One region of the Mesorhizobium sp. M1078 genome, then DNA from elsewhere that is predicted to be linked to it. Evidence: predicted binding sites of a transcription regulator. Region 1 holds the regulator's gene; each other region holds the start of a gene.
The links. The regulator PhoB, encoded in region 1, activates phosphate uptake and scavenging genes when phosphate is short. The targets are predictions, from matches to a motif close to TGTCATNNANCTGTCAT.

Region 1 (3,230 bases):
GGCGGCTGCAAATCTGTTCATTATAACCCTCCCTGCGCCGCGCACGGCGCGACAAAACCGGCCCGAAGGCCTGCACACAGAGGCTCCATTTTTTCGAGCCTCGAAAAAACACTGGTTCAATGATAAAGCGCTGTCAACATGGTTTCTGATGGCCTTGCCGAATTTTTTCGAGCTCCGCAATAAACAATGACAGGGCTGCCGGCGTCTGCCAATATTTGGCTGGTGCCGTCGAACGCCTTCACTATCATGAGGCGCGAGGAGGCCGGGAGGAAACAAATGTCGGTTGGAATCCGCCACGACGATCTGCGCCGTCGCAACCGCGCGATGGTGATTTCGGCCGTGCGCCGGGCCGGCCAGCCGTCGCGGACCGAGATTGCGGCGACCACCGGCCTCAGCCATTCGACCATATCGGCAATCTCGTCTGATCTGATTCAAGAAGGCATCCTGATTGAAGGCAAGCCTGGCGAGACCGGCTCGCTGAAACGCGGCCGGCCGCAGGTCGGCCTTGGCCTCAATCCGGAAGCGGCGGCGGTGATGACCGTGGTGCTGTCGCTGAACTTCCTCTCCGTCACCGTCATCGACTATGCCGGCCAGGTGGTCGCGGAAGAACAGCGCCGGCTCGACACGCTGACCATGCCGCGCGACGAACTGATCGGCGAATGCGTAGCAATCGTCCGGCGGCGTCTCGAGGACCCGGACCTGGACGTCCAGAGCATCGCCCGCATTGCCATGGGCATCCAGGGCATCACCGATTCGCAGGCGCGGGCCATGCTGTGGTCGCCAATCACGCCACTGACCGACATTGCCTTCGCCGACATGTTGGAAGCGGAATTCGGCATTCCGGCCACCATGGAGAACGACTGCAATATGATGGCGGTGGCGCTGCAATGGCGCCAGCCCGAGCGCTACCGCGACAATTTTATCGCCATCCTCTTGTCGCACGGCATCGGCATGGGACTGGTGCTGAAAGGCGAACTTTTCACCGGCACCCATTCCTCGGGCGGCGAGTTCGGCCACATGATCCACCGTCCGGGCGGCGCGCTCTGCCGCTGCGGGCGGCGCGGCTGCGTCGAGGCCTATGCCGGAAACTACGCCATCTGGCGCAGCGCCAAAATGATGGGCGAGGATGCCGAGCCGGTCGATATCGGCGACGCTGATATGCGCGCACTCGCCGCGCGCGCCCGCGAAACCGACGGCCCGGAGCGCGAAGCCTATCGCAAGGCCGGCGAGGCGCTCGGCTTCGGCCTCGGCAGCCTGTTTGCGCTGATCGATCCGGCACCCGTCGCCATGGTAGGCGTCAGCGCCGCCGCCTTCGACTTGATCGAACCGGCATTGCGCGAAGCGATCGCCCAGACCGCCGGCGGCCAGCACTCGAAATCGATCTCCTTCGACACCGAGCCCAACGAGCTGCCGCTGATCCGCGAAGGCTGTGCCATGCGCGCGCTCGGCTTCGTCGATCAGGAGATTTTCGCGCCGGGCATTCAGGCCAAATCCGGCAAGCATGTCGTCTGAATGGCCGGCAACGGCGCGACGCGCAGCATCCTAGTCTTCCCTGATCGCGTAGCCGGCGCCGCGAATGGTACGGATGACATCCGGCATGCGGCCGTTGTTGACCGCTTTGCGTAAGCGCCCGACATGGACGTCGACGGTTCGCTCGTCGATATAGATCGTCTCGCCCCAGACATTGTCGAGCAGTTGGCTGCGCGAGAACACGCGGCCGGGATGGCGCATCATGAATTCGAGCAGCCGGAACTCGGTCGGTCCGAGCCTGATCTCGCTCTTCTTGCGGTAGACACGGTGCGACTCGCGGTCGAGCACGATGTCGCCGACCTTGAGCACGCTGGACAGCACTTCCGGCTTGGCCCGGCGCAGCAGCGCCCTCACGCGCGCCATGAACTCCGGCGTCGAGAATGGCTTGACCAGATAGTCGTCGGCGCCGGTGGACAGGCCGCGCACGCGATCGCTTTCCTCACCGCGCGCGGTCAGCATGATGATCGGCAGCCGCTCGGTTTCGGGCCGCACTCTAAGGCGCCGGCAGAGCTCGATGCCGGAAACAGCGGGCACCATCCAGTCGAGCACCAGGAGATCGGGCACGTTTTCCTGCAGGCGGATCTCGGCCTCGTCGCCGCGTGTCACCACCTCGACGTGATAGCCTTCGGATTCGAGGTTGTAGCGGAGGAGCACGCCTAGCGGCTCCTCGTCCTCCACGACCATGATGCGTGGCGCGATCATCGGCAGTTCACCCTCATCAGGCCGGCATGGCCATCGCCGTCTCGTCCTGCTTCGGACGATTGGCGGGCAGTTGCTGGCCGGTCAGCACATAATACGCATTTTCGGCGATGTTGGTGACATGATCGCCGATGCGCTCAAGATTCTTGGCGCAGAACAAGAGATGCGTGCAGGCGGTGATGTTGCGAGGGTCTTCCATCATGTAGGTCAAGAGCTCACGAAACACAGACGTGTATTTGACGTCGATGCGCTCGTCGTCATTCCTGAGTTTTGCAAGCGCTGCCGCATCGGTGGCGGCATATTCCTCGACGACGCCTTGCACCTGGATCAGCACCAGCTGCGCCATGGCGTCGATGGAGTGCGAGAGGTCGCGCGGCGTGACGCTCAAGCCCACGGTGCCGACGCGTTTGGCGATGTTCTTGGCGAGGTCGCCGATGCGCTCGAGGTCGCCCGCCATGCGGATCGAGCCGACCACGGCACGCAGATCGTTGGCCATCGGCTGACGCTTGGCGATCAGCGTGATGGCGCGGTCGTCCAGTTCGCGCTGGCGCGCATCCATGATGGCGTCGTCGGAAACGACACGCTGTGCCAGCGCATTGTCCGAATTGAGCAGCGCCCTGGTCGAGCCGCTGACCATCGAGCCTGCCAGATCGCCCATGTCGCGGATCAGCTTGCTGATCTGCCCGAGCTCTTCATCGAAGGAGGCGACGGTATGTTCACCCATGATCTTGGTCCTCGTGCCTGAAAATTCACCCGCCGGACGGCTCAGCCGAAGCGGCCGGTAATGTAGTCCTGGGTGCGCTTGTCGTCGGGGTTGGTGAACATCTTGTCGGTGGCGCCCTCCTCGACGAGATAGCCGAGATGGAACATCGCCGTGCGCTGCGAGACGCGCGCCGCCTGCTGCATCGAATGGGTGACGATGACGATCGTGTAGTTCTGGCGCAGCTCGTCTATCAGCTCCTCGACACGGGCGGTGGCGATCGGATCGAGCGCCGAGCAGG
Region 2 (3,230 bases), on a different contig from region 1:
CGCTGGCGACCTCGGAAGTCGCCTGGCCGATCCGTCATCTGCTGCGCAAGCGCGAGGACGTGACGACCCTGCTCGGCAACGTCACCGGCGTCGACCGTCCAGGCAAACGCGTGCTGCTTGAGGACGGCAGTTCTGTTCCCTGCGACACGCTGGTGCTCGCCACCGGCGCGCGTCATGCTTATTTCGGCCACGACGAATGGGAGCCTTTCGCGCCCGGGCTGAAGACGCTTGAAGACGCAACCACCATTCGCCGGCGCATCCTGCTCGCCTTCGAGCAGGCCGAGCGCGAGACCGATCCGGCCAAGCGCCAGGCACTGCTGACACTGGTCATCGTCGGCGGCGGCCCGACCGGCGTGGAGCTTGCCGGCACCATTGTCGAACTCGCGCATGAAACGCTGCGCGGCGAATTCCGCAACATCGACACGCGTGAGGCGCGTGTGGTGCTGGTGGAGGCCGGAGACAGGATCCTAGCCAATTTCGCGCCAAAGCTGTCCGACTATGCGCGCAAGGCGCTGGAGCGGCGGGGCGTCACGGTCGAGCTTGGCCGCGCCGTCACGCGCCTCGATGCCGAAGGCGTCGTCTTTGGCGAGACGCATCTGCCGGCGCGAACCATCCTGTGGGCCGCCGGCGTAGCGGCTTCGCCCGCGGGAGAGTGGCTGGGCGCGCCGGTGGACCGGGCGGGCAGGGTAATGGTCGAGCCCGATCTGACCGTGCCGAACAGTCCGGAGATCTTCGTCATCGGCGACACCGCGCATGTGTTGCGGCCGGATGGCAAGCCGGTCCCCGGCGTGGCGCCGTCGGCCAAGCAAGAAGGCAAGCATGTTGCGGCGACGATCAAGGCGCGGCTGGCTGGCGATAGCGCGCCGCGCCCTTTCCGCTACAAACATGCCGGCGACCTGGCGACGATCGGCAAGTGGGCAGCCGCGATCGATTTCGGCTCGATCAAGCTGACGGGATGGCTTGCCTGGTGGCTGTGGGGCGTGGCGCATATCTACTTCCTGATCGGTTTTCGCAACCGGCTCTCGGTGTCGCTTAGCTGGCTATGGATCTATTTCACCGGCCAGCGCAGCGCGCGGCTGATCACCCAGGGCGATGATAACAAGGGCTGAGGTTCTCAACCGCGGCCAAGGATATTCATCCAGCCGTCACCTTTTGCTGATCGACTGACTTCCCGATGGACATGGCCGGTTTTCGGCGCGAAGCTTCCGCCCGGGGCTGGGATCTTGTCACGTCGCTGGGAAGGAAAACCAATGCCGCATCTCAATTACCCCGTCTCCCGCCGTAGTTTTCTTGCCGGTGCGGCCGCCAGCGGGGCGCTGATCATGCTGCATCCGTTTTCCGCCCGAGCGCAGGCCAATCAGGCGCATCTGAGGATCATGGAGACCACCGACATCCATGTGAATGTGCTGCCTTACGACTACTACGCAGACAAAGCCAACGACACGATGGGCCTGTCGCGGACGGCCTCACTGATCGCGGCGGTGCGCAAGGAAGCCACCAATGCGATGCTGATCGACAATGGCGATCTTTTGCAGGGCAATCCGATGGGCGATTACATCGCCTATGAGAAGGGCCTCAAGGAAGGCGATCTGCATCCGATCATGAAGGGCATGAACCTGCTGGGCTATGAATGCTCGACGCTCGGCAATCACGAGTTCAACTACGGCTTGTCGTTCCTCGACAAGGTGCTGGCCGGGGCCAATTTCCCCTTCGTCTGCGCCAATCTGATCCGCGGCACCGAGCTTGCCGCCAAACCGCGCGACGACAAGCTCTACCTCAAGCCCTATGTCATCCTCGACAAGAAGATCAAGGACGGGTCGGGCGCCGAGCAGCCGATCAAGATCGGCATCATCGGCTTCGTGCCGCCGCAGATCATGGTCTGGGACCTGAAGAACCTGGAAGGCAATGTCAGGACGCGCGACATCGTCGAGGCGGCCAGGGCATGGGTGCCGCAGATCAAGGAGGAGGGCGCCGACATCGTCATCGCGCTCTCGCATTCCGGCATCGATATCAAGCAGGGCGACGGCATGGAGAACGCCTCCTTCTTCGTCGCCCGCGTCGAAGGCATCGATGCGGTGTTCACCGGCCATCAGCATCTCGTCTTCCCCGGCAAGAAGGATTTTCAGGCGCTCGAAGGCGTCGACACCGAGAAAGGCACGCTGCAGGGCAAGCCCGCCGTGATGGGCGGTTTCTGGGGCTCGCATATGGGTCTGATCGATCTGCTTCTGGAACGGGACGGATCGAAATGGCGCGTAGCCTCGGCCACATCGGAGGCAAGGCCGATCTACCAGCGCGTCGACAAGGCAAACAAGCCGACGGTGGCGGACGACCAGCGCGTCGTCGATGCGCTGAAGCCGGACCATGAGGCGACACTTGCCTATGTCCGCCGACCGGTCGGCAAGACCTCGGCGCCGCTCTATTCCTATTTCGCGCTGGTCGCCGACGATCCGTCGGTGCAGATCGTCAACCAGGCGCAGAGCTGGTATCTCAAGGACATATTGAAGAGCACGCAGTGGAAGGATGTGCCGCTGCTGTCGGCGGCAGCACCCTTCAAGGCCGGCGGGCGCAACGGCGCCGACTACTATACCGACGTGCCGGTGGGCGACATCGCCATCAAGAACGTCGCCGACCTCTATCTCTATCCGAACACGGTGCGCGCCGTCGAAATCACCGGCGCGCAAGTGAAGGAATGGCTGGAAATGTCGGCCGGCATTTTCCGGAAGATCGAGCCGGGCAAGGCCGACCAGGCGCTCATCGACACCGAATTCCCGTCCTACAATTTCGATGTGATCGATGGCGTCAGCTACGGAATAGACCTGTCGCAGCTGCCGAAATACGATGCCAAGGGTGGCGTCGCCAATGCCGGCTCGAACCGCATCATCGGCCTCAGCTTCGACGGCAAGCCTATTGATCCGGCAGCGAAATTCGTCGTCGCCACCAACAATTACCGCGCCGGCGGTGGCGGCAATTTCCCCGACATCAATGCCTCGAAGATCATCTACGAGGCGCCGGACACCAACCGCGACGTGATCGTGCGCTACGTCGTCAGCGAAGGCACGATCAATCCCTCGGCCGACGACAATTGGTCGTTCACGCCGCTGCCCGGCACCAGCGTCGTGTTCGAGACCGGCCCCAAAGCGAAGGATTTTATATCGGGAGTGAAATCGCTCAAGATCGAGCCGGCCGGCGAGGGCGAATCCGGGTTTGCGAAGTATCGCATCCTGCTTTGA
Region 3 (3,230 bases), on a different contig from region 1:
GGCATTTCCGGCATCACCGTAAACGTTTCTCCGTAAACGTTTACGAGAACACACCCGATGGCGTAGAATGTCAATCGGCTGCCAGCGAAAATCATCCCGAAGCCTTGGCCTGGGCGGCAGCCGGTGCTAGCCAAGACAGGGGGAGAACTGTCCTTGGCGTCCAGCATCCATGACCTTGCGCGTCACCTGAACATTTCGATCGGCACCGTGTCGCGGGCGCTGAACGGCCGCGCCGACGTCAATGCCGACACCCGCCAGCGCGTGCTCGCCGCCGCCAAGCAATTGAACTATTCGCCCAACCAGTCCGGCCGCAGTCTGCGGCAAGGCACCACCCATTCGATCGCCTTCATGCTGCAGCCGCATCCGGGCGACCAGCAATATGGCGAACCGTTCTTCATCCCGTTCCTGATCGGTCTGCAGGGCCGACTGGCCGAGGATGACCTGGATCTGATGGTCGTCATGGGCGAGCCCGGCCAATATCAGCAGGAGAGGCTGCGCCGCGTGGTTGAGACGCGCCGAGCCGACGCGGTCGTGTTGGCCAATACACGGCGGGAAGACGATCGGATCGACTATCTCAGCAAGGCTGGCTTTCCCTTCGCCACGCTTGGCCGAAGTCAATCCGGCGACGACACCTATCCTTCGCTCGATATCGATTTCGAGAGGGCGGGTGATGAAGCCGTCGACCGGCTGGTCGCGCGCGGCCACCGCCGCATTGCCGCCATCCGCCCTTCGCTGGATCTCAACTTCGGCTACCTGTTCCTCGACGGCTACCGCAAGGCGCTGGGGCGGCATGGCATCGAAGTCGACCCCGGCCTGATCGCCGACGGCTTCATCAACGAGGCCGGAGGCTACCAGGTGACGCCGCGCGTGATGCTCTCCAAGGACCGGCCCACAGCCATCATCTTCAACAATGACGCAATGGCGCTCGGCGGCTGCAAGGCACTGGCCGAGATGGGCATCAGGCCCGGCCACGACATCGCGGTGATCGTCATCGTCGACACGCCGCTCTGCCGTTATTTCTCGCCGGCGCTGACCGCCTTCCGTCCGTCGCTGGAGCCGATGGGCCGGCGGCTGGCCGAAATGCTGCTGGCCTCGCTTCCCGCCTTTGCCGGCCCGGAAGGTCCGCGCATCATCCGCGAAGTCTGGCCGCTGGAACTGATCGCGCGCGACAGCGATTGATCCGCCGCGGAGGAAGGCCGGCGGGCCTCAATCCACCTTCTTCTCGCCCCGCTCGCCGGCCTTAACGATGTCGCCGGTGGTGAACAGGATTTCCTTCAGTTCCGTGCGCCAGTCTTTCTTCTGGCGCAGCAGGAATTCCAGATCCATGCCGAAATGCTTGAACTCCTCGCCTTGCGCGTTCTTCATGATCGCCTTGGCCTGAGGGTCTTTCTCGACCGACATGCGCTGTTCGTACCAGCTGATCGCCTCGGCCTCTTCGATCAACGAGGTGATCATGCGGGCAAAGGTCCGCACCTCCTGCGTCAGTTCTTCCGGTGGCTCGTGATACTGATCGAAACCCATTTATCCCTCCTGGGCCCGGGGCTCGACCGGCCATCGCAGGCGACGCTTGGGCTCGCGTGCAACGGATCAGGCTGGAAAATGGTTCCGGAGCGCGTGCGACACGGTCTGTCACGCAACTATCATCTTCGCGTCCTAGACCGCTCATCGGTGGGCGCGGCATCGTCGATTGCGGCGGCTTCGTCATCCGGCCGTTCCGGCCCGTTCCGTCACAAAGAGGATCTCCATGAAAATCTCGCACCGAACCGTGTCGCTCGGCGCCGCGCTGGCGCTGTTTACCGCCCTGACCCCTGCCCTTGCCGACAGCACCGCCACCGTTGGCGGCTTCGTCAACAAGGGCCTGGTCGGCGTCGGCCGCATCCCGGCCGATCAGAAGGACAAGTTCGGCGAGACCTTCGGCTCCGGCTCCGGCATGTCCATCGACGCCGCAAGCTGGACCCGTGGCGCGGACGGCTACAAGGGCTCGCTCTGGTTGCTGCCGGACCGTGGCTACAATGTCGTCGGCACCACCGATTACCGGCCGCGCCTCAACACTATTCATATCGAATTCACGCCGACCGCACTGGGCGCCACGCCCACCTCCGGCCAGGAACAGACAGGCGTCAAGGCGACGCTTGCCGATTCCCTGCTCCTCACCGACGACAAGGGCGCTGACGCCACCGGCCTCGATCCGCTCAACGGCGTGCGCGCGGCCAATGGCGACCTGCCGATCCTGCCCGAGGCCAATGGCAAGCTGGCGCTCGACAATGAGGCGATCGCGCGGCTGCCCGACGGCACCATGTTCATCTCTGACGAATACGGCCCCAACATCTACCGCTTCTCGGCCGACGGCCATCTGTTGTCGGCAACGCAGCCGCCCGCCGCTTTGGTGCCGATGCGCAAGGGCGCGCCGAACTTCGCCTCCGACAATCCGGGCCCCGGTGCAGCCGAACCCGATCCGAAGGATCCCGAAACCGGCCGCCAGAACAATCAAGGCCTCGAAGGCATGGCGCTGACGCCGGACGGCAAGTCGCTGATCACTGTGCTGCAGTCGGCGCCCCGCCAGGATGGCGGCGATTCGCCCGCGACGCGCCAGAACACCCGCGCGCTGGTCTACGACGCCTCCGACCCGGCCCATCTCAAGCTGGTGCATGAATATGCCGTGCCGCTGCCGGTGTTCAAGGACGCCAAGGACAAGACCAAGGTCGCCGCGCAGAGCGAAATCGTGGCGCTGTCCGACAAGACCTTCCTGATGCTGGCGCGCGACAGCGGAAACGGCCAGGGGGTGAAGGGCCATACTTCGCTGCTGCGCCAGATTTTCGTCGTCGACGTCTCTGGCGCCACCGACATTGCCGGCGGCGCCTTCGATGCCGCCGACAAGCCGCTGGCGCCCAAGGGCGTGCTCGACCCCTCGGTGACCCCGGCCAAGCTGACGCCGTTCATTGACATCAACGACAACAAGGAACTCGGCCGTTTCGGCCTGCATGACGGCAAGCCGAACGACAAGAACAATCTCTCGGAGAAGTGGGAAGCAATGTCTGTGGTCAGCCTGCTCGATCCGGCGCTGCCCGACGACTATTTCCTGTTCGTCGGCAACGATAACGACTTTCTCACCCAGGACGGTTTTCAGGTCGGCGCGCCCTACAAGGCCGACGACGGCGCCGATGTCGACACCATGTTCCTGGTCTATCAGGTCACGCTTCCGGGCCTCGCCAAGAAGTAGCCGTTTACGG

Region 2: the regulator PhoB is predicted to act here: its motif matches at 1,133-1,149, upstream of NKH38_RS18620 (bifunctional 2',3'-cyclic-nucleotide 2'-phosphodiesterase/3'-nucleotidase).
Region 3: the regulator PhoB is predicted to act here: its motif matches at 1,628-1,644, upstream of NKH38_RS20580 (esterase-like activity of phytase family protein).

What each region holds. Positions count from the first base shown of each region.
Region 1 covers NZ_JAMYMP010000014.1:92,338-95,567, reverse strand. The annotation lists gene xylF (D-xylose ABC transporter substrate-binding protein) at 1-21, opposite strand, end outside; gene NKH38_RS19430 (ROK family protein) at 277-1,512, shown strand; gene phoB (phosphate regulon transcriptional regulator PhoB) at 1,543-2,232, opposite strand; gene phoU (phosphate signaling complex protein PhoU) at 2,249-2,953, opposite strand; gene pstB (phosphate ABC transporter ATP-binding protein PstB) at 2,995-3,230, opposite strand, start outside.
Region 2 covers NZ_JAMYMP010000013.1:133,083-136,312, reverse strand. The annotation lists gene NKH38_RS18625 (NAD(P)/FAD-dependent oxidoreductase) at 1-1,109, shown strand, start outside; gene NKH38_RS18620 (bifunctional 2',3'-cyclic-nucleotide 2'-phosphodiesterase/3'-nucleotidase) at 1,251-3,230, shown strand.
Region 3 covers NZ_JAMYMP010000016.1:7,434-10,663, forward strand. The annotation lists gene NKH38_RS20570 (LacI family DNA-binding transcriptional regulator) at 154-1,179, shown strand; gene NKH38_RS20575 (ferritin family protein) at 1,207-1,521, opposite strand; gene NKH38_RS20580 (esterase-like activity of phytase family protein) at 1,745-3,220, shown strand.